One region of the Enterobacter sp. genome, then DNA from elsewhere that is predicted to be linked to it. Evidence: predicted binding sites of a transcription regulator. Region 1 holds the regulator's gene; the other holds the start of a gene.

Evidence for each region. Region 1 encodes PhoB, which activates phosphate uptake and scavenging genes when phosphate is short. Its sites were predicted from a motif close to CTGTCATAAAACTGNCNNAT; they were not measured.
Region 2: the regulator PhoB is predicted to act here: its motif matches at 11,217-11,236, upstream of glpT (glycerol-3-phosphate transporter).

The regions. Positions count from the first base shown of each region.
Region 1 covers NZ_CDRQYH010000025.1:21,506-36,972, reverse strand. Annotated here, with positions in the region: gene proY (proline-specific permease ProY) at 1-946, opposite strand, end outside; gene brnQ (branched-chain amino acid transporter carrier protein BrnQ) at 1,028-2,347, opposite strand; gene phoR (phosphate regulon sensor histidine kinase PhoR) at 2,757-4,052, opposite strand; gene phoB (phosphate response regulator transcription factor PhoB) at 4,074-4,763, opposite strand; gene sbcD (exonuclease subunit SbcD) at 4,951-6,156, shown strand; gene sbcC (exonuclease subunit SbcC) at 6,153-9,284, shown strand; gene mak (fructokinase) at 9,361-10,266, opposite strand; gene rdgC (recombination-associated protein RdgC) at 10,390-11,304, shown strand; gene ppnP (pyrimidine/purine nucleoside phosphorylase) at 11,353-11,640, opposite strand; gene ACWYRJ_RS10065 (AroM family protein) at 11,712-12,389, opposite strand; gene yaiA (protein YaiA) at 12,627-12,818, opposite strand; gene aroL (shikimate kinase AroL) at 12,863-13,387, opposite strand; gene ACWYRJ_RS10050 (YaiI/YqxD family protein) at 13,532-13,990, opposite strand; gene proC (pyrroline-5-carboxylate reductase) at 14,088-14,897, shown strand; gene adrA (diguanylate cyclase AdrA) at 14,912-15,467, opposite strand, start outside.
Region 2 covers NZ_CDRQYH010000002.1:90,944-106,410, reverse strand. Annotated here, with positions in the region: gene rcsC (two-component system sensor histidine kinase RcsC) at 1-953, opposite strand, end outside; gene gyrA (DNA topoisomerase (ATP-hydrolyzing) subunit A) at 1,089-3,725, opposite strand; gene ubiG (bifunctional 2-polyprenyl-6-hydroxyphenol methylase/3-demethylubiquinol 3-O-methyltransferase UbiG) at 3,872-4,600, shown strand; gene nrdA (class 1a ribonucleoside-diphosphate reductase subunit alpha) at 4,948-7,233, shown strand; gene nrdB (class Ia ribonucleoside-diphosphate reductase subunit beta) at 7,283-8,413, shown strand; gene yfaE (class I ribonucleotide reductase maintenance protein YfaE) at 8,413-8,667, shown strand; gene glpQ (glycerophosphodiester phosphodiesterase) at 8,692-9,744, opposite strand; gene glpT (glycerol-3-phosphate transporter) at 9,756-11,108, opposite strand; gene glpA (anaerobic glycerol-3-phosphate dehydrogenase subunit A) at 11,360-12,988, shown strand; gene glpB (glycerol-3-phosphate dehydrogenase subunit GlpB) at 12,978-14,195, shown strand; gene glpC (anaerobic glycerol-3-phosphate dehydrogenase subunit GlpC) at 14,192-15,382, shown strand; gene ACWYRJ_RS01230 (nicotinamide mononucleotide deamidase-related protein YfaY) at 15,416-15,467, opposite strand, start outside.

The DNA.
Region 1 (15,467 bases):
CCTGCTCCGCCATGCCGTGCAGCATACGGCCTACGCCAAAGACGTCACTGTTAATCGCCGAAAGCGACGCGGTCAGCACCACAAAGTTCAGAATGCTGGCCGCAAACGCAATGCCCATATGCTGGAAGGTCAGGACAAACGGGCTACCGTTGGTGCCTACCTGGTTCCACGGGTAGATGGACATAATCACGAACAGCGTACCCACGTAGAACACCAGAATACGCATCGGCACAGAGTTGATGGCGCGCGGAATGGATTTCTCCGGATCTTTCGCTTCCCCGGCGGTGATACCGATAATCTCGATACCGCCGTAGGCGAACATCACCATCTGCAGCGACATCACCATCCCGAGCCAGCCGTTGCTGAAGAAGCCGCCGTTGCTCCAGAGATTGTGAATACCGGTCGGCTGCCCGCCGTTGCCAATCCCCCAGATGATAATCCCGAAACCGGCCACAATCATGATGATGATGGTCGCGACCTTGAAGAAGGAGAACCAGAACTCCAGCTCGCCGAACACCTTCACGCTCATCAGGTTGACGGCGCAAATGATCAGCACCACGCTCAGTACCCAAATCCAGTGCGGCACCGCCGGGAACCAGACGCCCATGTAGATGCCAAACGCCGTCACGTCGGCAATCGCCACAATCAGGATTTCGAAGCAGTAGGTCCAGCCGGTGATAAACCCGGCCAGCGGGCCGAGGTTTTCCTGCGCGTAGCGGGAGAATGAGCTGGCGGAGGGGTTGTGAACCGACATTTCGCCGAGGGCGCGCATGATGATATACGCCGCCACGCCGCCGATAATGTACGCCAGCAGAACGCTGGGACCGGCCATTTTGATGGCATCTGCCGAGCCATAAAAAAGACCGGTGCCGATAGCAGAGCCCAGCGCCATAAAGCGGATGTGGCGCGTGCTCAATCCACGTTTAAGTTTGTTAGTGCTTTCCATTTAAATCTTGCCATTCAACACGAAAAAAACAAAAAACCACGGGGCCTTAAGCCCCGTGGTTAAACAGTTTGTTGCCGTTGATTAATGAGCGTTCGATGCGACCTGACGCCCTGCAGCACGGTCCCAGATAATCGCCAGAACCAGTGCAACAACGGTAGGCATCAACCAGGCCAGACCCTGCTCGGACAGCGGCAGACGCTGTGTCCATGCCGGCAGTATGTGCGCGAAAGCTGATGCTTTAATCCCGTCAAGGATACCAAAAATCAGGCTGATAAACATGGCTGGCGCAATAATTCGTGAAGAGTTGTTCCACCACGGACGAGTAAAGCTCAGCACTACCAGTACGATGCACGGCGGATAAATCGCCGTCAACACCGGAATAGAGACCTGAATCAGGTGGCTCAGACCGAGGTTAGACACCGCCATGGAGAAGATACCGAGGATAAACACCAGGGTGCGGTAAGAAAGCGGCAGATACTGTGCAAAGAACTCTGCGCAGGCGCAGGTCAGGCCAACCGCGGTAACCAGACAGGCCAGGAAGATCAGCGCTGCCAGCAGCATACTGCCCGCACCGCCGAAGGTGTGCTGCACGTAGGCGTGCAGGATAGCCGCACCGTTGGCGTTCTGTTCAACCAGCATGGCGCTATCGGAACCCAGACGGAACAGCGCCAGATACAGCAGGGTCAGCCCCACACCGGCCATCAGGCCAGCCCAGATGGTGTAGCGGGTCAGCAGACGCGCTTCGGTCACACCGCGGGAACGCGCGGCGTTAACGATAACGATACCAAACACCATCGCGCCTAGCGTATCCATCGTCAGGTAGCCGTTCACGAAGCCGTTAGAGAACGCGGCATTTTTATAGGCGTCCATCGCGTCGCTAATCGGGCCGGCGGGCCAGACGATGGCCGCTACCGCCAGAACAATCAGCGCCACAATTTTCAGCGGAGCCAGGAAGTTACCCACGGTATCCAGCAGCTTGCCCGGATAGAGGGAAACCAGAATCACGATCGCGAAGTAGATCAGGCTGTAGATAAACAGCGGCATCGCGCCGTCACCGGTCAGGGGAGCAATACCCACTTCGAAGGACACGGTTGCCGTACGCGGGGTCGCAAACAGCGGGCCAACGGCGAGATAGCAGACGGTTGCCAGCAGAACGCCCGCCACTTTGCCAATCGGGGTGCTGAGGCTATCCACACCGCCGCCGACTTTCGCCAGCGCGATGACGGTCAGCACCGGCAGACCCACGGCAGTAATCAGGAAACCAAACGCGGCGGTCCAGACGTGTTCACCCGCCTGTAAGCCAACCATTGGAGGGAAAATGATGTTGCCTGCGCCAACGAACAGCGCAAATGTCATAAAGCCCAGCGCGATGATGTCACGCGATTTTAAGTGATGGGTCATAAAACCTTACTGCCTGTGGATGTGGTGTTGAAAACATTGAGATTTTCGATATCCCTCACGGGACGATACAGCCGAAAATTTGCTCAATTTCAGCGGGAAATGCTCCCGTCCTGGCGTGGAGAAGAATAGTTTTTCGATTTACCACGCAAATACAGTCGGTCTAACAGTATCTGGGGCGCAATTTAAACGCTTATAACGTTTAAAGGCAAGGTGGGATCGTAAAACCAGAACAATATGCCAGCATGAAAATACGCACCAGCATAATACGCTGTTTATAAGAAAAACCCATGGCTAATCATGCGAACAAAAAACAGCCAGCCGTATAAAATTCATCCGCGTTTCGCTTGACTGCAAAGCAAACGGGCCAGCGATGGCTGACCCGTGGAAAGGTAAAATGACACGCCCGCCGTCAGGCGGTCTTTTTGGCAATTAATCGTTCCGGAATAACGAAACTGAAGCGGGTTCCTTTACCCAGGGTACTCTGAATATCGAGACGGCTTTCATGGTGATTGACCGCGTGTTTCACAATTGCCAGCCCCAGGCCGCTTCCGCCTGTCTGGCGGGATCGCGCTTTATCCACACGGTAAAAGCGCTCGGTCAGACGCGGAATATGCTCCGGCGCAATCCCCGGCCCGTTGTCCTCCACGCTAAACTCGGCCCCCGTTGGGGTATGGTGCCAGCGCACCACGATATCCGTCCCCTCCGGCGTATGATTCACCGCGTTATACACCAGGTTGGAAATGGCGCTGCGCAGCTCATCTTCGCTGCCCAGCACCTTCAGCGTGTTGTCGACGTCAAAGGTCAGGTGATGCTTTTTGTGGCTTAACGTCTGCGCTTCACGCTCCACGACCCGCAGCATCATCGGGACATCAATGGTGTCATTCAGCGCGAGCGTTGGCGCCGCTTCAATCTTCGAGAGCGTCAGCAGCTGCTTCACCAGCCCTTCCATCCGGTGCGTTTGCTCACGCATGGTGTGGAGCGCTTTTTCACGCGGCGCACCTTCCAGCGTTTGCTCCTGCATCATCTCCAGGTAGCCCTGCAGCACGGTCAACGGGGTTCGCAGTTCGTGGCTGACGTTGGCGAAGAAGTTGCGACGCGCCCCTTCCAGCTGGTGCATCTGGGTAACATCGCGCGCCACCATCAGCCACTGCTTATCGCTGTAGGGCATCACGCGTATTTCCAGATGGCGGCCATTATTGAGCTTAAGATTGTGCGGACGGGTGAAATCACGCTTTTTCAGATACAGCGTGAACTCGGGATAACGCAGAAGGTTGAGGATATTCTGGCCATTGTCATCCGGCCAGCGCAGGCCCAGCAGCTGCTGCGCCAGGCCGTTACACCAGAAGATCGTCCCTTCTTCGGTGGTCAGGATCACGGCATCCGGCAGCGACTCTGCACCGCTGCGAAAACGCTTAATCAGGCTTCCCAGCTCGCGGCGACGCTTTTTATTACGCATCTGCATTTGATGCAGACCGTAAAGCAGCGGCTCCCAGCTGCCGCTTCCCGGCGGCGGCGTCATGCTTCGGTCAACCCACAGCCACCAGGAGAGGCGCAGCAGGTTCCAGAAATGCCAGATGAGCAGCCCGGTGACCGACGCCAACAGAAACCACGGCAGGTGTCCAAGAAAGGCCCCCAGAATGAAGGCCGGAATACAGCATAAGATCAGTTCAAAGACGAGCCTTTTCCATGACAGACGTTCCAGCACGCGTCACACTCCTGTCATTGTTCAGAAACGGGTAGAAAAACGATAACCCGTGCCGCGGACCGTCTGCACCATGCGATCGTGGCCGCTCAGTTCCAGCGCTTTTCGCAGGCGGCGGATATGTACGTCAACTGTCCGGTCTTCGACATACACGTTAGTTCCCCAGACGTTATTCAGCAACTGCTCGCGGCTGTAAACGCGTTCCGGGTGGGTCATAAAGAAGTGCAGGAGTTTAAATTCGGTAGGCCCCATGTCGAGGGGATTCTCACCGGTCATCACGCGGTGAGAAGTAGGATCAAGGCTCAGCCCCTGCATTTCGATCACCTCTTCCACCGCCATCGGTGAAATACGGCGCATCACGGCTTTAATGCGAGCCACCAGCTCTTTTGGGGAGAACGGTTTAGTAATGTAATCGTCCGCACCGGTCTCCAGACCGCGCACGCGATCCTCTTCTTCTCCGCGCGCCGTGAGCATCACAACCGGGATATCGCGGGTCAGCGCTTCACGCTTCAGGTGTTTGATAAACTGCAGTCCGGAGCCGCCGGGCAACATCCAGTCCAGCAGAATCAGATCGGGCCAGGGTTCATTCAGCTGGTTCACTGCGCTGTCATAATCTTCCGCTTCAACCGGCTGGAAGCCGTTTTGCTCGAGCACGAAGCACACCATTTCACGAATTGGAGCTTCATCTTCTACGACCAGAATACGTCTCGCCATACTTTGCCCTGTCTTATCTTATTTACGTTACAAGTTTGTAATTCGGCGCCATTATGCGTCAGATTTATGACAGATTTATGAAAAACAGTACCACTATAAATGGCAAACTGTTGTTTTATTACAGCGGTTATTTTCCCTTCTCTGAACGTTTATAATCCTGCTTTCTCTTTTTTGCCACGGATCAGCTATGCGCATACTACACACCTCGGACTGGCATCTGGGTCAAAATTTTTACAGCAAAAGCCGTGCGGCTGAACATGAAGCGTTCCTGAACTGGCTGCTGGAAACGGCCCGGACGCATGAGGTGGACGCGATTATCGTGGCGGGAGATATTTTTGATACCGGCTCGCCGCCGAGCTACGCGCGCGAGCTGTACAACCGCTTCGTGGTGAATTTACAGCAAACAGGGTGTCATCTGGTGATTGTCGCCGGCAACCACGATTCCGTCGCAACGCTGAATGAATCCCGCGACATCCTGGCGTTTCTCAATACCACCGTCGTCGCCAGCGCCGGGCACGCCCCGCAGATCCTGAAAAAACGCGACGGGTCGCCGGGGGCGGTGCTGTGTCCGATACCGTTTTTACGTCCGCGCGACATCGTGCAAAGCCAGGCGGGGCTGTCGGGTGCGGAAAAGCAGCAGCATTTATTACAGGCCATCACCGACTATTACCACCAGCAGCACGCCGAAGCCTGTGCACTGCGGGGTGACCAGCCGATTCCGGTGATTGCAACCGGGCATCTCACCACGGTCGGGGCCAGTAAAAGTGACGCCGTGCGTGACATCTATATCGGCACGCTGGATGCCTTTCCGGCGCAAAACTTCCCGCCAGCCGACTACATCGCGCTAGGCCACATCCACCGCGCTCAGGTCATCGGCGGCTGCGAGCATATCCGCTACTGTGGCTCACCTGTTTCGCTCAGCTTCGACGAAACGGGCAAAGCCAAATCCGTGCATCTGGTGAGTTTTAGCGAGGGCAAACTCAGCGCCGTCGAGACGCTGGAGGTGCCCGTCACCCAGCCGCTGGCGGTGCTGAAGGGCGATCTCGACGCCATTTCCACCCAGTTGGAGCAGTGGCGCGGCGTCGAGCAAGATCCCCCCGTCTGGCTGGATATCGAAATCACCACCGACGACTACCTGCACGATATGCAGCGAAAAATCCAGGCACTGACCGAAGACTTGCCGGTAGAGGTGTTACTGGTGCGCCGCAGCCGCGAGCAGCGCGAGAAAATTCTGTTAAGCGCTCAACGCGAAACGCTCAGTGAGCTTCGGGTTGAAGAGGTGTTTGAACGCAGGCTCTCGCAGGAGGAAATCGACGACACGAAGCGCGCAAGACTCAGCGAACTGTTCAGCCATACCCTGCATGCGCTCAATGATGAGGAAGAAAACGCGTGAAAATTCTGAGCCTGCGCCTGAAAAATATCAACTCCCTCAAGGGCGAGTGGAAAATTGACTTTACCGCTGAGCCGTTTGCCAGCAACGGGCTGTTTGCCATCACCGGCGCGACCGGGGCAGGTAAAACTACCCTGCTCGACGCCATCTGTCTGGCGCTTTATCACGAAACGCCGCGCCTGAATAAGGTCTCCCAGGCGCAAAACGATCTGATGACGCGCGACACCGCCGAGTGCCTGGCGGAAGTGGAGTTCGAGGTAAAAGGCATCGCCTACCGCGCCTTCTGGAGCCAGAACCGGGCGCGCAACCAGCCTGACGGGAACCTGCAGGCACCGCGCGTTGAGCTGGCGCGCTGCGAAGATGGCAAAATCCTGGCCGACAAAGTGACGGATAAACTGGAGCAAACCGCCGCGCTCACCGGGCTGGACTATGGCCGCTTTACCCGCTCGATGCTGCTCTCACAGGGGCAATTTGCTGCCTTCCTCAACGCCAAACCGAGCGATCGTGCCGAGCTGCTGGAAGAGCTGACCGGCACCGAGATCTACGGCCAGATTTCCGCCATGGTGTTTGAAAAACACAAAGCCGCCCGCAGCGTGCTTGAAAAGTGCGAGGCGCAGGCGGCGGGCGTCGTGCTGTTGAGTGAAGAGCAACAGCAGCAGTTACAGCAAAGTTTGCAGGCACTTACTGACGAAGAGAAAATCCTGCTGGAACAGCAGCAAAGCCAACAGAAAGATTTTCAGTGGCTTACGCGCCATGAAGAGCTCGTAAGAGAGCAACAGCGCGTCAACGCGCTCCAGCAGCATGCGCAACAGGCGCTGGCGGACGCAGCACCTGAGCTGGCAAAACTCCAGCTTGCTCTGCCCGCCGCCCAGCTTCGACCGCTTTGGGAGCATCAGCAGGAACAAACCGCACGCCTGACGCAAACGCAGCAGCGTATTATCGAAGTAAATACTCGCTTACAAGCCAAAACCGCACTGCGCGCGCGGATCCGCAACTCTGCACTGCGTAACCACGAGCAGCTACATACCGAACTGACGTCGCTGGCGCAGTGGCTGGCGGAGCACGAGCGTTATCGCCTGCTGGGGCAGGAGATCGCCGGATGGCGTGCCCAGTTCTCGCAGCTTAACCGCGATAAAACGCAGTTAGCCTCGCTTGCGGCGCGGATAGGTGAATTACGCAACAAGCTGGCTGAGATGCCGGAAAATGCGCTGACGCTAACGGCGGACGAAGTCAGCGTGGCCATGGAGCAGCAGTCCCGGTCACGCACGCTGCGCCAGCAGCTGACGTCGCTGCATGCCCGCTATCAGCCGCTGCAAAAGCGCCTGCGCCAGAGCGGTGAAAGCGTGCAGAAGGCGCAGGCCGAACAAAATAAACTCAATGAAACGCTGACGCTGCGCCGCCAGCAGTACAAAGAAAAAAACCAGCACTATCTCGACCTGAAAGCCCTGTGCGAGACCGAAGCAACAATCAAGAAGCTGGAGCATTACCGTTCGCAGCTTGAGGCGGGTAAACCCTGTCCGCTGTGCGGTTCCTGCGAACATCCGGCCGTTGAGCAATATCAGTCGCTTGAGCTGACGGATAACCAGCGCCGCCGTGATGCCCTGGAAAAAGAGGTCGCCGCCCTTAAAGAGGAAGGCCTGCTGGTGCTGGGACAGGTCAATGCCCTGACTCAGCAGATCCAGCGTGAAACAGACGACGCGCAGACGCTTTCTCAGGAAGAGCAAGCGCTCACTAAAGAGTGGATGGCGGCCTGCACGTCCCTGAACATTTCATTGAATATTCAGGATGATATCGCGCCATGGCTGAACGAACAGGAACAGTACGAGCGCCAGCTTTATCAGCTCAGCCAGCGGCTGACCCTGCAGAACCAGCTGAACGAACAGGAAGCGCAGGAGCGGCAGTATCAGCAGCAGCTGGCGGCCACGCGCCAGGCGCTAGAACATGCCCTGCTCGCGCTCTCACTTAACGCACCTGAAGAGGGTCAGGAAGCCGCCTGGCTTCAGGCCCGTGAAGCTGAATTCGCGCAGTGGCAGGAGAAGCAAGCGCAGCACGGCGTGCTTCAGGAACGCATAAACGCCCTGAAGCCGCTGCTCGACGCGCTACCGGAAACGAACAGCGAAGACGCCGAACCGGCCATTCCTGACCACTGGCGCGACGTCCACGACGAATGCGTGTCGCTGCAAAGCCAGCTCACCGCGCAGCAGCAGCAGGAAAAGCTGGAGCAAGAGCGACTGCAGCAGTCGCAGACGCAGTTCAGCGCGGCGCTCTCGGCGAGCTGCTTTGCCGATCGGGACGCGTTTCTTGCCGCCCTGCTGGATGACGATGCCATTCGCCACCTCGAACAGCGAAAGCAGTCGCTGGAAAACCAGATACAGCAGGCCGCGGCCCTTTGCGATCAGGCGAACCAACAGCTGCAGTCTCATCTGGCGCTGCGGCCGGAAGGGCTCAACGAAGATGCTCCTGCGCTGCAAAGCCAGCTGCAGCAGCTGGCGCAACGGCTGCGCGAGAACACCACGCATCAGGGTGAGTTCCGTCAGCAGCTTAAGCAGGACAGCGATAACCGGCAGCATCAGCTGGCGTTGATGCAGGAAATTGAAGAGGCCGCGCGCCAGGCAGACGACTGGGGGTACCTGAACGCGCTGATCGGCTCGAGCACCGGCGACAAGTTCCGCAAGTTCGCCCAGGGGCTGACGCTGGACAATCTTGTCTGGCTTGCTAACCAGCAGCTTAACCGTTTACACGGGCGTTATTTATTGCAGCGTAAGGCCAGCGACGCGCTGGAGCTGGAAGTGGTGGATACGTGGCAGGCGGATGCGGTTCGCGATACCCGCACGCTCTCAGGCGGCGAGAGCTTCCTGGTCAGCCTGGCGCTGGCGCTGGCGCTTTCCGATCTGGTGAGTCATAAAACGCGGATCGATTCCCTGTTCCTGGATGAAGGGTTCGGCACGCTCGACAGTGAGACGCTGGATACGGCGCTGGATGCGCTCGACGCACTAAACGCCACCGGGAAAACCATCGGCGTGATCAGCCACGTAGAGGCGATGAAAGAGCGTATTCCGGTGCAGATCAAGGTGAAGAAAATTAACGGGCTGGGGTATAGCAGGCTGGATAAGGAATTTGCGGTGGGGTGAAGGGTGGAACGGTGCGTTCTGGTGCCCCTCACCCTTGCCCTCTCCCACAGGGAGAGGGAATAAACACTATTTGCTTTTATTCCGGCCACAGCCACGCCGCGCCGCGCACGCCGCTGGAGTCACCGTGGACAGCTTTGCGGATCGGGGTTTCACACTCGCCGCCGAAAACCCACTGTTTCACCAGGTTCGGTACCGTGGCGTACAGCCGGTCGACGTTGCTCATGCCGCCGCCGAGCACAATCACGTCCGGATCGAGAATATTCACCACGTGGGCCAGCGATTTCGCCAGCCGCATTTCGTAGCGGCTCAGCGCCAGCTCCGCCACCGGATCCTGCGCTTCGACCAGACGCATGATCTCATTACCCTTGAGCGGCTGGCCGCTCAGGCGGTGGTAGTCGGTCGCAAAACCGGTACCGGAGATAAACGTCTCAATACAGCCCTGCTTTCCGCAGTAGCACGGCACTTCAGCGCGGTATTTAAGCTCGTCTTCATCCATCCACGGCAGCGGGTTGTGCCCCCACTCGCCCGCGGTGCCGTTACCGCCGATATGGGCGCGTCCGCCAAACGCCACGCCCGCACCGCAGCCGGTACCGACGATCACGGCAAATACGGTCTGGGCACCTGCCGCCGCGCCGTCGATGGCCTCGGAGACCGCCAGACAGTTAGCGTCGTTGGCCAGACGCACTTCCCGGTTCAGACGTTGGCTCAAATCTTTATCGAACGGCTGACCGTTGAGCCAGGTGGAGTTGGCATTTTTAACCACGCCGGTATACGGCGAGATCGACCCCGGGATCCCCATCCCTACGCTCCCGGTTTGCCCTGTCGCCTGCTCGGCCATCTCAACCAGTTGGGCAATCGTCTCGATAGTCTGGCGATAATCATCGCGCGGCGTTGGCAGACGATGGCGAAACAGCTGCTGCCCCTGCTCGCTCAGCGCGATGACTTCTGTTTTGGTGCCGCCCAAATCGATCCCAATACGCACAAGACTCTCCTCATTATTTTGATTATCAACAGAGTAGAAGCACGCATCCCGATTAGCAATGCAAGCGATGCGACAATTCGTTATCATGCCCGCTGATTTAACGACAAGGCCGTGGAAATTATCATGCTGTGGTTCAAAAATTTGATGGTTTACCGTCTCAGCCGCGACGTTTCGCTGCGTGCAGAAGAGATGGAAAAACAGTTAGCCGCTTATACCTTTTCCCCTTGCGGTAGCCAGGATATGGCAAAAACCGGTTGGGTTCCGCCAATGGGTTCACAAAGCGATGCACTGACCCACGCCAGCAGCACGGGTCAAATTATCGTCTGTGCCCGTAAAGAAGAGAAAATCCTGCCGACGCCGGTGGTTAAGCAGGCGCTCGAGGCGAAAATTTTTAAGCTGGAAGCCGAACAGGGCCGCAAGCTGAAAAAAACCGAAAAAGATTCGCTGAAGGACGAAGTACTGCACTCCCTGCTGCCGCGCGCCTTTAGCCGCTTCAGCCAGACCATGATGTGGATCGACACCGTCAACGGGCTGATCATGGTGGACTGCGCCAGCGCCAAGAAAGCAGAAGATACGCTGGCCCTGCTGCGCAAAAGCATCGGATCTTTACCGGTCGTTCCGCTGGCGCTGGAAACGCCGATCGAGCTGACGCTGACCGAATGGGTACGCAGCGGCGCTGCGGCCCAGGGCTTCCAGATCCTTGATGAAGCCGAGCTGAAAGCCCTGCTGGAAGATGGCGGCGTGATCCGCGCGAAGAAGCAGGATCTGGTCAGCGACGAGATCGCCGTACACATCGAAGCGGGTAAAGTGGTCACCAAGCTGGCGCTCGACTGGCAGCAGCGCATCCAGTTCGTGATGTGCGACGACGGCTCCGTGAAGCGTCTGAAGTTCTGCGACGAGCTGCGCGATCAGAACGAAGATATCGACAGAGAAGATTACGCCCAGCGTTTTGACGCGGATTTCATCCTGATGACCGGCGAGCTGGCCGCGTTGATTCAGAATCTGGTGGAAGGTCTCGGCGGCGAAGCGCAGCGATAACGGGCAAAACGTAGGCCGGGTAAGCGTTAGCGCCACCCGGCTAATTTTTTATTTCAGGTAGCGGCACAGATAAGAGGTGGGCTCAGCCACCTGCAAATGAAATTCGCTGTGGCCAGGGACGTTGAAAACTTGCCCGGCAGCGTAAACTTTCCATTCCGTTTCGCCCGGCAGCAGGACGTTCAGCGCACCGCTGACGACCGTCATTTCTTCCGCTTCCGCCGTGCCAAAGGTGTATTCCCCTTCTGCCATTACGCCAACGCTGGCGCGGCCAGTGCTGCTGCTGGTAAAACCAATGGATTTCACTTTACCGGAAAAGTATTCGTTACTCTGAAGCATGAACTGGCCCTTATATTTTTAGATAAAAATTCACTATAGGGGCCATGCTCATCACCTGTCACGCAAAATCATTACACGAGCAGTTCCGAGGCCAGGCGAGCCATCAGAACGTTGGATAACAGCACCGGGACATCCAGCGCTTTTTGCAGTAAATCACGATGATGCTGGTGGAAACCCAGGCAGTCCAGAATCAGGACATCGGCCCCTCTCTCCAGCAGTTCCTTCCCGGCAGCAATGAGTTTGGCCTCACTGTCCCAGAACGGATTGGCCAGTGCGTACAAAGGCACTTTTTCCAGCACGTGCCATTTTGCCTCCTGGTTATCCATGAGTTCCTCGATGGGGACAATCACCCCCACCTGATGACCATCCACGATGGAGGCCACCAGCGGCGGAATGATCCGCATCGGTTCCAGTAAAATCGCATTGCGCGCCATCAGCCCCTTAATGGGAGCCGTGCTCATCAGCAAAATAACGTCATAACCTTGATTATCGAGCACTTCTATCACGCCCTGCAGCGAGCGCTCGATTTTCTGGCGTGAAACGTGCGCCAGTTTACCGTCACTTAATAACGTCGCCAGGGGATCCTCCCCCGCCTCGACAGCGTAGTCCTCCATGACCTCTTCCCGACTCATCTTCCCCAACAGGCTAAGATGCGTTATCTGTTGTTCAGATACATGCTCGGTTAAGAGCGGTAACACTTCGCTTACAGGGACCACACCAATGGTGAGGATCGCCAACGTTGCCTTCATCTTTATCGCCTTCCATTACTTCAACATCGTGCACACAGGTACAGGCTCACTACGCTGCACAGTTCGTTTTTTCAACAAAACAGCACCAAGCGTAGCAGGTGATCCCGACATCGAAATGTAAAGATCGCCTGCCGATACCAGAGTTACTTGTAATAACTAAATATTAACTCCTGCTTAACTTTCACGATGAGTAAAAAGTGTGATTCAGGCACGATCCTGGAGCGTTTAGGAAAACATTCAGGTTATGTCGGGATCTTCATAGCGCCGTTTCGCATCCAGCGCTTCCTGTTCAGTCTCGTGTTCACTGATCAGCGAGTCCGGCTTGGGGTGATCGGCACGCAGTTGATACCAGGTCACGGTATGACCCGTATGGCCTTTTTCAACGGTAACAATGCGCGCTTCACGCGGATAGGGAGGTCTGGTTGGCATAGCTCATCCTTTTTTTATGTCTGAGCTATAAGTATAGACGCCGCTTAGCTGGCACAAGCCAAACGCAGGGCGGTAATAATCTGAATCACAACGTCTTCGGGAGAGGCTGACGCATCCACCACGTGGTGAGCCGCTTCGCGGTATAACGCATCGCGTTCCGCCAGCACTTCACTCACCTCTTCGTTCAGCGGCCTGGAGGTCAGCGCAGGGCGTTGCCCCTCTTCCGGAAAGGCTTCCAGACGCCCAACCAGGGCCGACACCGGCGCGCTAAGGTAGATCACAATCCCCTTTTCGCGCATAAAGTGACGATTACACTCCGCCAGAACAATGCCACCCCCGGTCGCGATCACGGCAGACGGGGTGGTGACCGCTTTCAGCGCGGCCGTTTCGCGCGCGCGAAAGCTCTCCCATCCCTCTTGCTCAACAATCTCAGCGATGGTTTTTCCGGCCTCGGTTTGCAGCCAGTGGTCGGTATCCACAAACTGGCGATGACACACGCGTGCCAGCTCCAGGCCAACGGTGGTTTTCCCACAGCCGCGGGGGCCAACTAAAAAGATGGGTTGGGTCATAGCCAGGTGTTCCCCTTGATGCCGGATGGCTGAAGAGTGTAAAGAAATAATTGCAGAAGATGTTGCGATTACTTTACTGCAAAGCGGTACGGGATGACAACCCTGTGGAAGCCACACTGTACCACAAATTGACAATAATTATCATTACGCTGTGCGGCGCTTTACTTCCAGCAGCCATTTATCCAGTTCGGCAGCAAACTGCTGACGATCGCGCTGTGACAGGCTGTCCGGTCCCCCGGTCTGCACGCCGCTGGCCCGCATCGTATCCATAAAATCGCGCATGGTGAGCTTCTCGCGAATGGTCGACTGCGAGTATCGCTCTCCGCGCGGATTGAGCGCCGCGGCCCCTTTTTCCAGCACTTCGGCAGCCAGGGGAATATCCGCCGTGATCACCAGATCCTCCGCGCTGCACAGGCGGACAATTTCGTTATCCGCCACGTCGAACCCGGCCGGCACGCGCAAAGAGCGGATGAACCGCGAAGGCGGTACGCGAATATTCTGGTTCGCCACCAGCGTCAGCGGCATCTGAACGCGCTCGGCGGCGCGAAATAAAATCTCTTTAATCACATTCGGACACGCGTCCGCATCAACCCAAATCGCCATATTGTCTCCCCATAATAACTCTGCCGACTATTGTCGCCTGCATTTCGTTGTTAAGCTATCAATCAGAGAAAACAACGCATAATGACGGAGAATCGTGATGGACAAGAAAATCGGGTTTATCGGCTGCGGTAACATGGGCAAAGCCATCCTGGGCGGCCTGATCGCCAGCGGGCAGGTGCTGCCGGGTCAGATTTGGGTCTATACCCCGTCACCGGACAAGGTCGCCGCGTTGCGCGATCAGTACGGGATCAACGCCGCCGAAAGCGCGCAGGAAGTGGCCCAGGTCGCCGATATCGTCTTTGGCGCCGTCAAGCCGAACATCATGATCAAAGTACTGAGCGATATCACCTCCAGCCTGAATAAAGAGACGCTGGTGGTGTCGATTGCCGCGGGCGTCACCCTCGATCAGCTGGCGCGCGCGCTGGGTCACGATCGTAAAATCGTCCGCGCGATGCCCAATACCCCTTCGCTGGTCAACGCCGGCATGACCTCCGTCACGCCTAACGCGCTGGTGACCTCAGAAGAAGTGGCTGATGTACTGAACATTTTCCGCTGCTTCGGCGAAGCAGAAGTGATTGCCGAATCGATGATCCATCCGGTGGTCGGCGTCAGTGGATCAGCCCCTGCGTATGTCTTCATGTTTTTAGAAGCGATGGCCGATGCCGCCGTTCTTGGTGGAATGCCGCGCGCCCAGGCGTATAAATTCGCCGCGCAGGCCGTCATGGGCTCCGCCAAAATGGTGCTGGAGACCGGTAAACACCCGGGTGAGCTGAAAGATATGGTCTGCTCCCCTGGCGGTACCACCATTGAAGCGGTGCGGGTGCTGGAGGAGCGCGGGTTCCGCTCGGCCGTCATTGAGGCAATGGTAAAATGCATGGAAAAATCAGAGAAGCTGAGTAAATCCTGATTTCTGACCGGGCGTCAGGCGGCCACTTCGGTGCGGCCGCGCCCGGCATTTTTCGCCCTGTACAGCGCCACGTCAGCCGCCTTCAGCCACTCCCGATAATGTCCAAACTGCGGCCCCCAGGGGGCAACGCCTACGCTGATGCGCAGCGCTTCTTTTGGTGCGCACGGTAACGTCAGTTTTTCCAGCCGCTCATGCAACCGCGACATCACCGCGATGGCGCTTTCCGCCGCGGTCTGCGACATAATCACCGCAAACTCATCCCCACCAAACCGGCCTATAGCATCGCCAGACCGTACTGACCGCTGGAGCTGACGCGTAATGGCGATGATCGCCTCGTCGCCGACAGCGTGCCCCCAGGTGTCGTTGATGTTTTTAAAGTGGTCGATATCAATCAGCAAAATCGTGGCGGTGCAGTGGTCGCGGCGGCAATGCTCAAATTCATTTCGCAGCAGCATTTCCCAGTGGCGGCGATTAAAGACCCCGGTCATGCCGTCACGGGTGCTCATCATTTCCAGCCGCTGCTTGTGCTCTGCAAGCCTGACGGCGGTGCGGTGGCTGAGCCAGGCAAAA
Region 2 (15,467 bases), on a different contig from region 1:
TTCATGATAAGAATGCGTATCCGCTCAAGCACCATATCCACCGGCAGCGAATAGACGATACTCAGCGACGAAGGCGGCAGGCTCTTCTTCAGGACCAGCTCGCGGAAACCCGAGGTATAGCCAAACCACGACCGCTCCTGCATCCAGTGTGGTTCGACGTTTAGACGGTTATCGGGCCCGGCAAGCGAGATCAGTTGATGACCATTTTCATCCAGAATGGTCACCCCCATTGGCAGGCTCCCCGGGGTGAAGAAGTTCTCCATGCGAATGGTCTGCTCAATCCCCATCAGCGCCTGCAGGCGATTGCCCAGATAGACCGGCGTCAGGGCGTAAAAATAGCCCACGCCCGGGCGCGGACCCTGGCTAACCCAGAAGATGTTATTCCCGCGCTCGTCCTGCGGCGCATTGCGGTATTTCACAATACGTTCATGCAGGCTTTTCAGCGCATCATCACGCTCAACGGGCACATCGCGCAGGCCAAAGTCAGCCATGCAAAGATTCTCGCTGCCAATCAGGAAGACGCGGTTCAGGTCATAGGCGGCGGAGAAATTGTCGCGCCAGTAGCGCATAAACCAGGCAAGGGATTCCAGCGACCCGCGCCAGGTATTGCTCATGGTGGAGCAATCGGAATCCGGGAACAGCGGCTGGAAGTCCGGGACCTCGGTTTTGTCATCACGCCCGCGAAGCGCAAGGATGCCGTTTTCCGCCGTCAGACGATTTTCGGCAATATACTTCAACTCCTTCATGACGTCAGACGTTCGCTGAATGTAGCGCTGGGCCTGGTCGGAGCTTAAGTTAAACTCCTGGCGGATCTCCGCTTCTTTCTGGTGCAGGGCGTTAACGATGTAAAACACCGAGAACAAGGCCACCAGCAGCCAAAGCAGGAGCGCCAGCGCCCGAAACAGATAGCGAGAGACTTTCAGCGTAGTACGAAAGGAGACGAGGTATTTCAAGGGGGCGAGGCTCCGCCGTCGGGGTCAAAAGAATGTGGTTAAGGTAGCGGTAAACGCGCCAGGTCGCAACGTTCACTTATCTGCTAATGCAAAAGAAAAGGGCCGGAATCCGGCCCTTTTTTGCATCAGGAGGCATTACTCGTCAGCGTCATCCGCTACGTCATCGTCGGTGTCGGCTTCCGGCGCGATATCATCATCGCCTTCCGCAACGCTGCCGTCGATGGAGTCGAGCTCTTCGTCATCCACCGGCTCGGCAACGCGCTGCAGACCCACCACGTTTTCATCTTCCGCTGTACGGATGAGGATCACGCCCTGGGTGTTACGACCCACCACGCTGATCTCAGACACGCGGGTACGCACCAGCGTACCGGCATCGGTGATCATCATGATCTGGTCCGCATCGTCCACCTGCACCGCGCCTACAACGGAACCGTTGCGCTCGGTCACCTTGATGGAGATAACGCCCTGGGTGCCGCGAGACTTGGTTGGGTATTCCCCTTCCGCCGTACGTTTACCGTAACCATTCTGCGTCACGGTCAGGATAGCCCCTTCACCGCGCGGAATAATCAGAGAAACAACGCTGTCTTCGCCAGCCAGCTTGATACCACGCACGCCCGTAGCGGTACGGCCCATTGCACGGACGGCGTCTTCTTTGAAGCGCACCACTTTACCGGCCGCAGAGAACAGCATGACTTCATCAGATCCCGAGGTCAGATCCACGCCAATCAGCTCGTCGCCTTCGTTCAGGTTCACGGCGATAATACCGGCAGAACGCGGACGGCTGAATTCGGTCAGCGCGGTTTTCTTCACGGTACCGCTGGCGGTCGCCATAAAGACGTTCACGCCCTCTTCGTACTCGCGTACCGGCAGAATAGCGGTGATACGTTCGTTCGCTTCCAGCGGCAGCAGGTTAACGATTGGACGACCACGCGCGCCGCGGCTTGCTTCCGGCAGCTGATAGACTTTCATCCAGTACAGACGACCGCGGCTGGAGAAGCAGAGGATCGTGTCGTGGGTGTTCGCCACCAGCAGGCGGTCAATAAAGTCTTCTTCTTTAATACGTGCTGCAGATTTGCCTTTACCGCCACGACGCTGTGCTTCGTAGTCCGTTAACGGCTGATACTTCACGTAGCCCTGGTGAGACAGGGTCACAACAACGTCTTCCTGGTTGATCAGGTCTTCGATGTTGATGTCCGCGCTGTTGGCGGTGATTTCGGTGCGGCGCTCGTCGCCGAACTGATCGCGGACCAGCTCCAGCTCTTCGCGGATCACTTCCATCAGGCGCTCTGCGCTGCCCAGAATGTGCAGCAGCTCAGCAATCTGTTCCAGCAGCTCTTTGTATTCGTCGAGCAGTTTTTCATGCTCAAGGCCGGTCAGTTTCTGCAGACGCAGATCCAGAATCGCCTGGGCCTGCTGTTCCGTCAGGTAGTACTGACCGTCACGCACGCCGAATTCAGGTTCCAGCCACTCAGGACGCGCCGCGTCATCGCCCGCACGTTCCAGCATCGCGGCGACGTTGCCCAGATCCCACGGACGGGAAATCAGCGCAGTTTTCGCTTCTGCCGGGGTTGGCGCACGACGGATCAGTTCGATGATCGGGTCGATGTTGGCCAGCGCAACCGCCAGCGCTTCAAGGATGTGCGCACGATCGCGCGCTTTGCGCAGTTCGAAGATGGTACGACGGGTCACCACTTCACGGCGGTGACGGACGAACGCGCTCAGGATCTCTTTCAGGTTCATGATCTTCGGCTGACCATGGTGCAGCGCAACCATGTTGATACCGAAGGAGACCTGAAGCTGAGTCTGGGAGTACAGGTTGTTCAGGACGACCTCACCCACCGCGTCGCGTTTGATCTCAATCACGATGCGCATACCGTCTTTGTCAGACTCGTCACGCAGCGCGCTGATGCCTTCAACACGTTTTTCTTTTACCAGCTCGGCGATTTTTTCAATCAGACGCGCTTTGTTCACCTGATACGGGATCTCGTGAACAATAATGGTTTCACGGCCGGTTTTAGCATCCGCTTCCACTTCGGCGCGGGCACGGATGTAAATCTTGCCGCGGCCGGTACGGTACGCTTCTTCAATGCCGCGACGACCGTTGATGATCGCCGCCGTCGGGAAGTCCGGGCCCGGAATGTGTGTCATCAGCCCTTCAATGCTGATGTCTTCATCGTCGATATAGGCCAGGCAGCCGTTGATCACTTCCGTGATGTTGTGCGGCGGAATGTTGGTTGCCATACCGACCGCGATACCGGAAGAACCGTTAACCAACAGGTTCGGGATCTTGGTTGGCATCACATCTGGGATGCGCTCGGTGCCGTCGTAGTTATCGACGAAATCAACGGTCTCTTTTTCCAGGTCGGCCATCAGCTCATGAGCGATTTTCGACATACGGATTTCCGTATAACGCATCGCCGCAGCGGAGTCGCCGTCGACTGAACCAAAGTTACCCTGACCATCTACCAGCATGTAGCGCAAGGAGAATGGCTGCGCCATACGAACGATGGTGTCATAAACGGCGGTATCACCATGCGGGTGATATTTACCGATGACGTCACCGACGACGCGGGCAGATTTTTTATAGGCTTTATTCCAGTCATTGCCCAATACGTTCATGGCGTATAGTACGCGACGGTGTACCGGCTTCAGGCCATCGCGGACGTCCGGCAGCGCACGGCCAACAATGACCGACATCGCATAGTCCAGATAGGAGCTCTTCAGCTCTTCCTCGATGTTAACCGGTGTAATTTCTCTCGCAAGGTCGCTCATCTAACCGCTATCCCTCTACTGTATCCCGGATTCAAAGGTCGCAAATTATAACACAGCCGAGGTGATTGAGGTAAACCTATACGCTTTATTCACGGGGATTGCCTGATATACTCCTTTGTCTTGCTAAATAAGGAGTAAAAGCGCCCATGAATGCCGAAAAATCCCCGATGGCTCACAACGTTGACCACGAAGAGATTGCCAAATTTGAAGCGGTGGCGTCCCGCTGGTGGGATCTCGAAGGTGAGTTCAAACCGCTGCATCGCATTAATCCGCTGCGTCTGGGCTATATCGCGGAGCGTTCCGGCGGCCTGTTCGGTAAGAAAGTGCTCGACGTCGGCTGCGGCGGCGGCATCCTCGCGGAAAGCATGGCGCGCGAAGGGGCGAACGTCACGGGCCTGGATATGGGCTTTGAACCTCTGCAGGTTGCCCGTCTTCATGCGCTGGAGTCTGGCATACAGGTAGACTACGTGCAGGAAACCGTGGAAGAACACGCGGCAAAACACGCCCATCAGTACGATGTGGTGACCTGCATGGAGATGCTGGAGCACGTACCCGATCCGCAGTCGGTGGTACATGCCTGTGCAAAACTGGTGAAGCCGGGCGGCCAAGTCTTCTTCTCAACCATCAACCGTAACGGTAAAGCGTGGCTGATGGCCGTCGTTGGCGCGGAGTATGTACTGCGCATGGTGCCGAAAGGGACGCACGACGTGAAGAAATTCATCAAGCCTGCGGAGCTGTTAAGCTGGGTTGACCAGACGTGGCTCAAAGAGCAGCACATCACCGGCCTGCACTACAATCCGCTAACCAATAAATTCAAACTCGCACCGGGCGTTGATGTTAACTATATGTTGCACACAACCGCCAAAAACGACTAACGTCATTCGTTATTCTTATAAAGATTGCGCGACATCATGTTGCGCAATTCTGACCTCCCGTTGAAGAAATCAGCACTCGATCAAATTTTGAATTTTTTTTCTTAATTATTGACATGTCTTCCAGGCCTTACGGTACGAGGACTTAGCCTTTTTTACCCTTTCACAACCTCAATTTAACGCCAAAATCAACCCTTGTGCTGAAAAGATTCGATACTAGAATACTCACCATATAGCGTTTTTCTTATCGCAAACCCCCTACATGTAGTATTTATCCACAGAGTTAGTCACAAGACGGATCTGTGGATAAACGGGGGATATTTTTTATTTCACGGACAGGTAAAACCCACATGAATCAGAGTCTGCTGGTGACAAAGCGCGACGGTACTACCGAGCGTATCAATCTGGACAAAATCCATCGAGTTCTCGACTGGGCAGCAGAAGGACTGAACAACGTATCTATCTCCCAGGTTGAACTGCGCTCCCACATTCAGTTCTACGACGGCATCAAAACGTCTGATATCCACGAAACGATCATTAAAGCAGCGGCAGACCTCATCTCCCGCGAAGCACCGGATTATCAGTACCTCGCTGCACGTCTGGCGATTTTCCACCTGCGTAAAAAAGCCTACGGCCAGTTTGAGCCGCCGAAGCTTTACGATCACGTGGTGAAAATGGTTGAGCTGGGCAAATACGACACGCATCTGCTGGAAGACTATACGGAAGAAGAGTTCGAGCAGATGAACGGGTTTATCGATCACTGGCGCGACATGAACTTCTCCTACGCGGCGGTGAAGCAGCTCGAAGGCAAATACCTGGTTCAGAACCGTGTAACCGGTGAGATCTACGAAAGCGCCCAGTTCCTCTACATTCTGGTGGCAGCCTGCCTGTTCTCTAACTACCCGCGTGACACCCGTCTGGATTACGTGAAGCGTTTCTACGATGCGGTATCCACGTTCAAGATTTCTCTGCCGACGCCGATCATGTCTGGCGTGCGTACCCCAACCCGTCAGTTCAGCTCCTGCGTACTGATCGAGTGTGGTGACAGCCTGGATTCAATCAACGCCACCTCCAGCGCCATCGTGAAATACGTCTCCCAGCGTGCCGGTATCGGCATCAACGCCGGTCGCATCCGTGCGCTGGGCAGCCCGATTCGCGGCGGTGAAGCGTTCCACACCGGCTGTATCCCGTTCTATAAACACTTCCAGACGGCCGTAAAATCCTGCTCACAGGGCGGCGTGCGCGGCGGTGCTGCGACCCTGTTCTACCCGATGTGGCACCTGGAAGTGGAAAGCCTGCTGGTTCTGAAAAACAACCGAGGCGTGGAAGGCAACCGCGTGCGTCACATGGACTACGGCGTGCAGATCAACAAGCTGATGTACACCCGTCTGCTGAAAGGCGAAGACATCACCCTGTTCAGCCCGTCCGACGTCCCGGGCCTGTATGACGCGTTCTTTGCCGATCAGGACGAGTTCGAGCGTCTGTACACCAAATACGAAAAAGACGACAGCATCCGTAAGCAGCGCGTGAAGGCAGTAGACCTGTTCTCCCTGATGATGCAGGAACGTGCCTCTACCGGCCGTATCTACATCCAGAACGTTGACCACTGCAACACCCACAGCCCGTTTGATCCGGTGGTTGCGCCAGTGCGCCAGTCTAACCTGTGCCTGGAGATCGCCCTGCCGACCAAACCGCTGGAAGACGTGAACGACGAAAACGGCGAAATCGCGCTGTGTACGCTGTCCGCGTTCAACCTGGGCGCGATTAAGAGCCTGGACGAGCTGGAAGAGCTGGCCGTGCTGGCGGTTCGTGCGCTCGACGCCCTTCTGGACTACCAGGATTATCCAATCCCGGCCGCTAAACGCGGTGCGATGGGCCGCCGTACCCTGGGTATCGGCGTGATCAACTTCGCCTACTGGCTGGCGAAAAACGGCAAGCGTTACTCTGACGGCAGCGCCAACAACCTGACGCACCAGACGTTCGAAGCGATTCAGTACTACCTGATGAAAGCGTCCAACGAGCTGGCGAAAGAGCAAGGCGCGTGCCCGTGGTTCAACGAAACCACCTACGCGAAAGGCATTCTGCCAATCGACACCTACAAGAAAGACCTGGATGCGATTGTCAGCGAGCCGCTGCACCTCGACTGGGAAGGCCTGCGCGAGTCCATCAAGACTCACGGCCTGCGTAACTCCACGCTCTCTGCCCTGATGCCGTCTGAGACCTCTTCGCAGATCTCTAACGCCACCAACGGTATTGAGCCACCGCGCGGCCACGTCAGCATCAAAGCGTCGAAAGACGGCGTGCTGCGTCAGGTGGTACCGGATTACGAGACGCTGGGTGACAACTACGAGCTGCTGTGGGAAATGCCAAACAACGACGGCTACCTGCAGCTGGTGGGTATCATGCAGAAGTTTATCGACCAGTCGATCTCTGCCAATACAAACTATGACCCGACGCGCTTCCCGTCAGGCAAGGTCCCGATGCAGCAACTGCTGAAAGACCTGCTCACCGCCTACAAATTTGGCGTGAAAACCCTGTACTATCACAACACCCGTGATGGTGCGGAAGACGCGCAGGACGACCTGGTACCGTCAATTCAGGACGATGGCTGCGAAAGCGGCGCATGTAAGATCTAATGAAGGGCGGGGATATCCCCGCCTTTATTTCGTAAGACAGGACACACTCATGGCATATACCACCTTTTCACAGACGAAAAACGACCAGCTCAAAGAGCCGATGTTCTTCGGCCAGCCGGTCAACGTGGCACGCTACGATCAGCAAAAATATGACATCTTCGAAAAGCTGATTGAAAAGCAACTCTCCTTCTTCTGGCGTCCGGAAGAAGTGGACGTATCCCGCGACCGTATTGACTACCAGTCGCTGCCGGATCACGAAAAACATATCTTCATCAGCAACCTGAAGTACCAGACGCTGCTGGACTCTATTCAGGGACGTAGCCCTAACGTGGCGCTGCTGCCGCTGATCTCGATTCCTGAGCTGGAGACCTGGGTGGAAACCTGGGCATTCTCCGAGACCATTCACTCCCGCTCTTACACGCACATTATCCGCAATATCGTGAACGATCCGGCGGTGGTGTTTGACGATATCGTCACCAACGAGCAGATCCAGAAGCGCGCGGAAGGCATTGCCCACTACTACGACGAGCTGATCGAGATGACCAGCTACTGGCACCTGCTGGGCGAAGGCACCCACCACGTGGATGGTAAAACCATCACCGTGAACCTGCGCGCGCTGAAAAAGCAGCTGTACCTGTGCCTGATGAGCGTCAACGCTCTGGAAGCGATCCGCTTCTATGTCAGCTTCGCCTGCTCCTTCGCCTTTGCCGAGCGCAAGCTGATGGAAGGCAACGCCAAAATCATCCGTCTGATTGCCCGTGATGAAGCCCTGCACCTGACCGGCACCCAGCACATGCTGAACCTGCTGCGCAGCGGTACGGACGATCCGGAGATGGCTGAAATCGCTGAAGAGTGCAAGCAGGAGTGCTACGACCTGTTCGTGCTGGCCGCTCAGCAGGAGAAAGAGTGGGCAGACTACCTGTTCCGCGACGGCTCCATGATTGGCCTGAACAAAGACATCCTGTGCCAGTACGTTGAGTACATCACCAACATCCGCATGCAGGCTGTTGGTCTCGACCTTCCGTTCCAGACGCGCTCTAACCCGATCCCGTGGATCAACACCTGGCTGGTGTCCGATAACGTGCAGGTTGCGCCGCAGGAAGTGGAAGTGAGCTCTTATCTGGTCGGTCAGATTGATTCTGAAGTCAACACCGACGACCTGAGCAACTTCCAGCTCTGATGTCACGCGTCACGTTAAGTCTTTCCGGCACTGAGGTACTGTGTCGGGAGGAGCACCCTTCTCTGCTGGTGGCGCTTGAGGCGCATCAGGTAGAAGTAGAGTACCAGTGTCGTTCCGGCTACTGCGGCTCCTGCCGCTGCCGTCTGGTCGCCGGCCAGGTGGACTGGCTGACCGAGCCGCTGGCCTTTATCAATGAAGGGGAAATTTTGCCCTGCTGCTGCCGGGCAAAAGGCGATATAGAGATCGAGATGTAAAAAAGGGCCTTACGGCCCTTTTTTCTATTTTAAGAACGTCACCGCTTTATCCGGGAAATCCGTAAACAGTCCGTCCACGCCCGCCTGCTTATACAACACTTCATAAAGCTGATTCACGTCCGTGGCATATGGCGGCAGTTGGTCTGCACGCACGGTATACGGGTGCACCTGCATCTTGCTGGCGTGCGCCTCTTTCACCATCGCAGTCAGCTTCACGTGACCAGGCGTTGAACCTTCCGCCACCAGCATGTGGTAATCCGGCCCGATGCCGTCGGCGTACTGCGCAATCTGCTTCATCGCGCCCGGCTTAAACATCCAGTCGTAATTGTAGTTCACCCACGTTCCGTCCGGCTGCTTCTCCTGGGTTTCATTCCAGTCGGTATAGGCAATCAGCTGCACCAGATTGAGATCCATCCCCATCTTCGGCTCCAGCTCGGTTTTGATGCGTTTCAGCTCGGCGGCATCAAAACACTGCAGGTAAACTTTGTGCTTCTTGCCGGTGTAGCCGAACTGCTTCAGCACCTCGAGCGTCTTCGCGGCAATATCTTTTCCTTCCTGATGGTGGAACCACGGCGCTTTGATTTCCGGGTAGATGCCGATATTTTTACCGGTTGAGTGGTTCAGCCCCTGAACAAACTCAATCTCTTCCTGGAAGGTATGAATGCGAAAGTCAGATTTACCCATCGGGAAACGTCCCGGATAGACCTGCACCTTCTTGCCGTTTTCAATCTCAAAGCCCTCGGTAAACTTCAGGGAACGGATCTCCGCCAGCGTGAAGTCGATGGCATAGAAGCGGCCATCTTTGCGCGCGCGGTCCGGGAAACGATCCGCCACGTCCGTCACGCGGTCAAGATAGTGATCGTGCAGGACGACCAGCTGGTCGTCCTTCGTCATCACCAGATCCTGCTCCAGGTAATCCGCACCCTGCGCATAGGCCATCGCCTTCGCCGGCAGCGTATGCTCCGGCAGATAGCCGCTGGCGCCGCGGTGGGCAATAACAATTTTATCCGCCGCCAGCGCGGAGCCTGTCATCAGGCCCGCCAGCAGCAGGCCGGTTGTTACGTAAGATAATTTCATCGCAATGCTCCTTATTGACGACGCGCCAGCACTTCCGCGTGGTGACGTTTCTCACCGATCATCACAACAATCAGCAGCAGTACCGCCAGCACGCTACCGCCGATCATCACCATAAAGCCGCCGTCCCAGCCGAAGAAGTCAACGGTGTAGCCCACGATGGCGCTCGCCGCGACCGAACCGCCCAGGTAGCCGAACAGGCCGGTAAAGCCCGCCGCCGTGCCCGCCGCTTTTTTCGGCGCCAGCTCCAGGGCATGCAGACCGATCAGCATCACCGGACCGTAAATCAGGAAGCCGATGACGATCATGCAGGCCATATCTACTGATGGGTTGCCCGGCGGGTTGAGCCAGTACACCACGGTAGCAATGGTCACCAGGGTCATAAAGAAGACGCCCGTCGCGCCGCGGTTACCTTTAAACACCTTGTCCGACATCCAGCCGCAAAGCAGCGTGCCCGGGATCCCGGCATATTCATACAGGAAATAGGCCCAGGAGGACTTATCCAGCGCGAAGTGCTTCACCTCTTTCAGGTAGGTCGGGGACCAGTCCAGAATGCCGTAGCGCAGCAGGTAAACGAACACGTTCGCGACCGCGATGTACCACAGCAGCTTGTTCGGCAGGACGTACTTCATGAAGATCTGTTTTGCGGTCAGCTCTTCTTCGTGCTCCTTGCTGTAATCATCCGGATAGTCGTTTTTGTACTCTTCAATCGGCGGCAGGCCGCAGGACTGCGGCGTATCGCGCATCAGCGCGAAGGCGATAATCGCCACGACGATTGCGCCAAAGGCAGGCATATAGAGCGCCGCATGCCAGTCGTTGAACCAGGCCATCCCCAGCAGGAACAGCAGAGGCGGAATACCGCCGCCCACGTTATGGGCGCAGTTCCACACCGACACGATGCCGCCGCGCTCTTTCTGCGACCACCAGTGCACCATGGTACGCCCGCACGGCGGCCACCCCATCCCCTGGAACCAGCCGCAGAGGAACAGCAGCACGAACATGATGGCAATGCTGGAGGTAGCCCACGGCACAAAGCCCATGAACAGCATGACCGCGGCCGCCAGGATCAGACCGGCGGGCAGGAACACGCGCGGATTCGAGCGATCCGACACGGAGCCCATGATGAATTTGGAAAAACCGTAGGCGATGGAGATCCCCGACAGCGCGAACCCCAGATCGCCACGGGAAAAGCCCTGCTCCACCAGATACGGCATGGCGAGCGCGAAGTTTTTACGTACAAGGTAGTACGCCGCGTACCCGAAGAAGATCCCCAGGAAGATTTGCCAACGCAGACGGCGATAGAGCGGATCTATTTCTGCCTCTGGCAGACGCGCCCTGTGCGGCGCAGGTTTGAAGATACTGAGCATAACAGCCTCCGTGGCCTTGAAATGAATGAGCAGGTGGCTCGCACCTGAATTCCAGAGGCGGGGATGTTAAGAAATCACGGTGATTGTTACTGTGAATCAACGCACAGATTGTTACAGAAATATGACAGAATGCGCAAAAAGGCGCATGAAATCACGTTTCACTTTCGAATTCCGCGCGTTTATGTTCGAAATCAAACAAACCACAAAATTAATATGGCTAAATGATAAAAAACGAACATAGAGGGTAAACAATGACCAGTCACGATCCTCGTTATAGTGATGTGATAATCATTGGTGGTGGCGCAACCGGCGCCGGGATCGCGCGCGATTGCGCCCTTCGCGGCTTAAGCGTCACGCTTCTGGAACGCCATGATATCGCCACGGGCGCAACCGGACGTAACCACGGCCTGCTGCACAGCGGCGCCCGGTATGCGGTCACCGACGCTGAATCCGCGCGCGAATGTATTGCTGAAAACCAGATCCTCAAGCGTATCGCCCGCCACTGCATTGAGCCGACTGACGGCCTGTTTATCACTCTTCCCGAAGATGACCTCACCTTTCAGGACACCTTTATTACCGCCTGCTGTGCAGCGGGCATTCAGGCTGAGGCCATGGATCCGGTTCTGGCGCGGCGGCTGGAACCGTCGGTTAACCCGGCGCTTATCGGCGCGGTTAAAGTGCCTGACGGCACCGTTGACCCCTTCCGCCTGACTGCCGCCAACATGCTGGACGCCCGCGAACATGGCGCTCACATCCTGACCGGACACGAAGTGACCGGGCTTATCCGCGAGGGAAACCGCATCTGCGGCGTACGGATTGTTGATACGCAATATAACGAACACAGCGAACTGTATGCCGCCGTGGTGGTCAACGCGGCGGGGATCTGGGGGCAGCGCATCGCGGAATACGCGGACCTGTCGGTGCGCATGTTCCCGGCGAAAGGCTCGCTGCTGATCCTCGACCACCGCATCAATAACCACGTAATTAACCGCTGCCGCAAACCGTCAGATGCCGATATTCTGGTGCCGGGCGACACCATCTCATTAATCGGTACGACCTCAACCCACGTGGACTATAGCGAGATTGACTACAACCGCGTGACCGCTAAAGAGGTCGACATCCTGCTGCGCGAAGGGGAAAAACTGGCCCCGGTGATGGCGCAGACGCGTATTCTGCGCGCCTACGCAGGCGTGCGTCCGCTGGTCGCCAGCGATAACGATCCGAGCGGGCGTAACGTCAGCCGAGGCATTGTGCTGCTCGATCACGCCGAGCGTGACGGGCTGGATGGGTTTATCACCATCACCGGCGGCAAGCTGATGACCTACCGCCTGATGGCCGAGTGGGCGACCGATGCCGTCTGCCGCAAGCTGGGCAATACCGAACGGTGCGTGACGGCAGAACAACCCCTGCCCGGCTCGCGTCAGTCCACCGAAAAAACGCTGCAAAAAATCATCTCCCTGCCCGCGCCGCTGCGCGGATCCGCTATTTACCGCCACGGCGACAGAACGCCGCAGTGGCTCGGTGAAGGGCGCCTGAGCCGCAGCCTGGTGTGCGAGTGCGAAGCCGTCACCGCCGGTGAGGTGCAGTACGCGGTGGAAAGTCTGACGGTTAACAGCCTGCTCGATCTTCGCCGCCGCACCCGCGTCGGAATGGGGACCTGTCAGGGCGAGCTGTGCGCCTGTCGTGCCGTTGGACTGCTGCAGCGCTTTCATACCACCACCGCCACCCAGTCGCTCGATCAGCTCAGCGCGTTTTTAAACGAGCGCTGGAAAGGCATTCAGCCTGTCGCCTGGGGCGATGCCCTGCGCGAAAGCGAATTTACCCGCTGGGTCTACCAGGGGCTTTGCGGTCTTGAGAAGGAGCAACGCGATGAAATTTGATACCGTAATCGTCGGCGGCGGGCTGGCAGGCCTGCTCTGCGGCATCAGGCTCACCAGGCAGGGGCTGCGCTGCGCCATTATCACACGGGGCCAGAGCGCCCTGCACTTCTCGTCGGGCTCGCTGGATCTGGTGGACGAAACGTACCGCGATAAGCTGCCGCCGGAGCACCCCTATCACCTGATTGGCGCGCACAACGTTGACCGCTTTGCGCTGGAAACGGAAGCGCTGCTGGCGGACTGCGGCGCGCGTCTGAAGGGGAGCGCCCGGCTCAATCACCAGCGCGTCACGCCGCTCGGTACCTTACGCTCTGCCTGGCTCAGCCCGGAGGAGGTGCCCGTTGCCCCCTTCAATGCCGCGCGCGTTCGGGTCGTGGGTATTAGCGGTTTTCTGGATTTTCAGCCCCATCTTGCGGCGGCGTCGCTCTGTCGCCTTGGGGTTAACGCCGAAACGGCAGAGATAGAGCTACCTGAGCTTGATGTCCTGCGCGATAACCCGAGCGAGTTTCGCGCGGTGAATATAGCCCGTTTTCTGGATAACGAGGACAAATGGCCGCTGCTGTATGACGCGCTCAGACCCCTCAGCGAAAGCTGTGACGCCCTGCTGATGCCCGCCTGCTTTGGCTTACGCGACAACCGGCTCTGGCGCTGGCTCTCGGATCGTCTGCCGTGCTCGCTCGGCCTGCTGCCAACGCTGCCTCCGTCCGTACCCGGCATTCGTCTGCATACCCAGCTCCAGCGCCAGTTTGTCGCGCAGGGCGGCGTGTGGATGGCGGGTGATGAGGTGAAAAAAATCACTCTGACCGGCGGCGCGGTGAGCGAAATCTGGACGCGCAACCACGACGATATTCCGCTTCGTGCGCGCTATACGGTGCTGGCAAGCGGTAGCTTCTTCAGCAACGGGCTGCTGAGCAGCCGGGAGGGTATCCGGGAAGCTATTATGGGACTGGATGTTCGCCAGCATGCCTCCCGCGCGGACTGGTATCAAAGTGATTTCTTCTCGCCGCAGCCCTGGCAGCAGTTCGGCGTGATTGTCGATAACCGGTTACACCCGCAGCTTGCCGGTAAACCCGTCAGTAATCTCTTTGCCATCGGCTCGCTGCTGGGCGGGTACGATCCTATTGCTCAGGGGTGCGGTGGCGGAGTCTGCGCCGTCACGGCGCTGTATGTGGCAGAGCAGATTAGCCAGCGCACGGAGGCTGAACAATGAACGATACCCGTTTTGAAAGCTGCATCAAATGCACGGTGTGTACCACCGTCTGCCCGGTCAGCGGCGTGAACCCACGCTATCCCGGACCAAAGCAGGCCGGACCGGACGGCGAGCGTCTGCGGCTGAAGGACGGCAAGCTGTACGACGAGGCGCTAAAATACTGCATCAACTGCAAACGCTGCGAAGTCGCCTGCCCGTCTGATGTGAAAATTGGCGACATTATCCAGCGCGCCCGGGCACGCTACAGCGCGCAAAAGCCGTCGCTGCGTGACGCGATCCTGAGCCATACCGATCTGATGGGCAGCGTCTCTACGCCGTTTGCCCCGCTGGTGAATGCCGCGACCGCCCTCAAACCGGTGCGCCAGCTGCTGGATGCCACGCTGAAGATAGACCATCACCGCAGCCTGCCGAAATATTCTCACGGTACGTTCCGCCGCTGGTATAAATCCGTCGCGGCGAAACAGGCGCAGTACGCCGAGCAGGTGGCCTTTTTCCACGGCTGCTACGTGAATTACAACCACCCGCAGCTGGGTAAAGACCTGCTGAAGGTGCTGAACGCCATGGGAACGGGCGTTCAGCTACTGAATAAAGAGAAGTGCTGCGGCGTACCGCTGATCGCCAACGGGTTTACCGATAAAGCGCGCAGGCAGGCTCAGAGCAATGTCACGTCACTGCGCGAAGCGATTGTTGATAAAGGTATTCCGGTGCTGGCGACCTCGTCCACCTGTACCTTTACCCTGCGCGATGAGTACCCGCATCTGCTGGACGTGGACAACACCGGACTGCGCGAGCACATCGAGCTGGCGACACGTTTCCTGTGGCGCAAGCTGGATAGCGGGCAGACGTTGCCGCTGAGGGAATTACCCCTGAAGGTGGTGTATCACACACCTTGTCATATGGAGAAGATGGGCTGGTCGCTCTATACGCTGGAGCTGCTGCGGTTAATCCCGGGGCTGGAGCTGACGGTGCTGGACTCGCGCTGCTGCGGGATTGCGGGAACCTACGGCTTTAAGCGTGAAAACTACGAAACGTCGCAGGCGATTGGTGCCCCGCTGTTTCGTCAGATTGAGGAGAGCGGCGCGGATATTGTGGTGACGGACTGCGAAACCTGCAAATGGCAGATTGAGATGTCCACCAGCAAGCGCTGCGAACATCCGATTACGCTGCTGGCAAAGGCGCTCGGCTGAACATGGCCGGGGCGAAAGGCCCCGGCACAGGCGTTACTCCACGAACAGCGACTCAACCACGTTAATCCAGCCGTGCTCGCTGGCC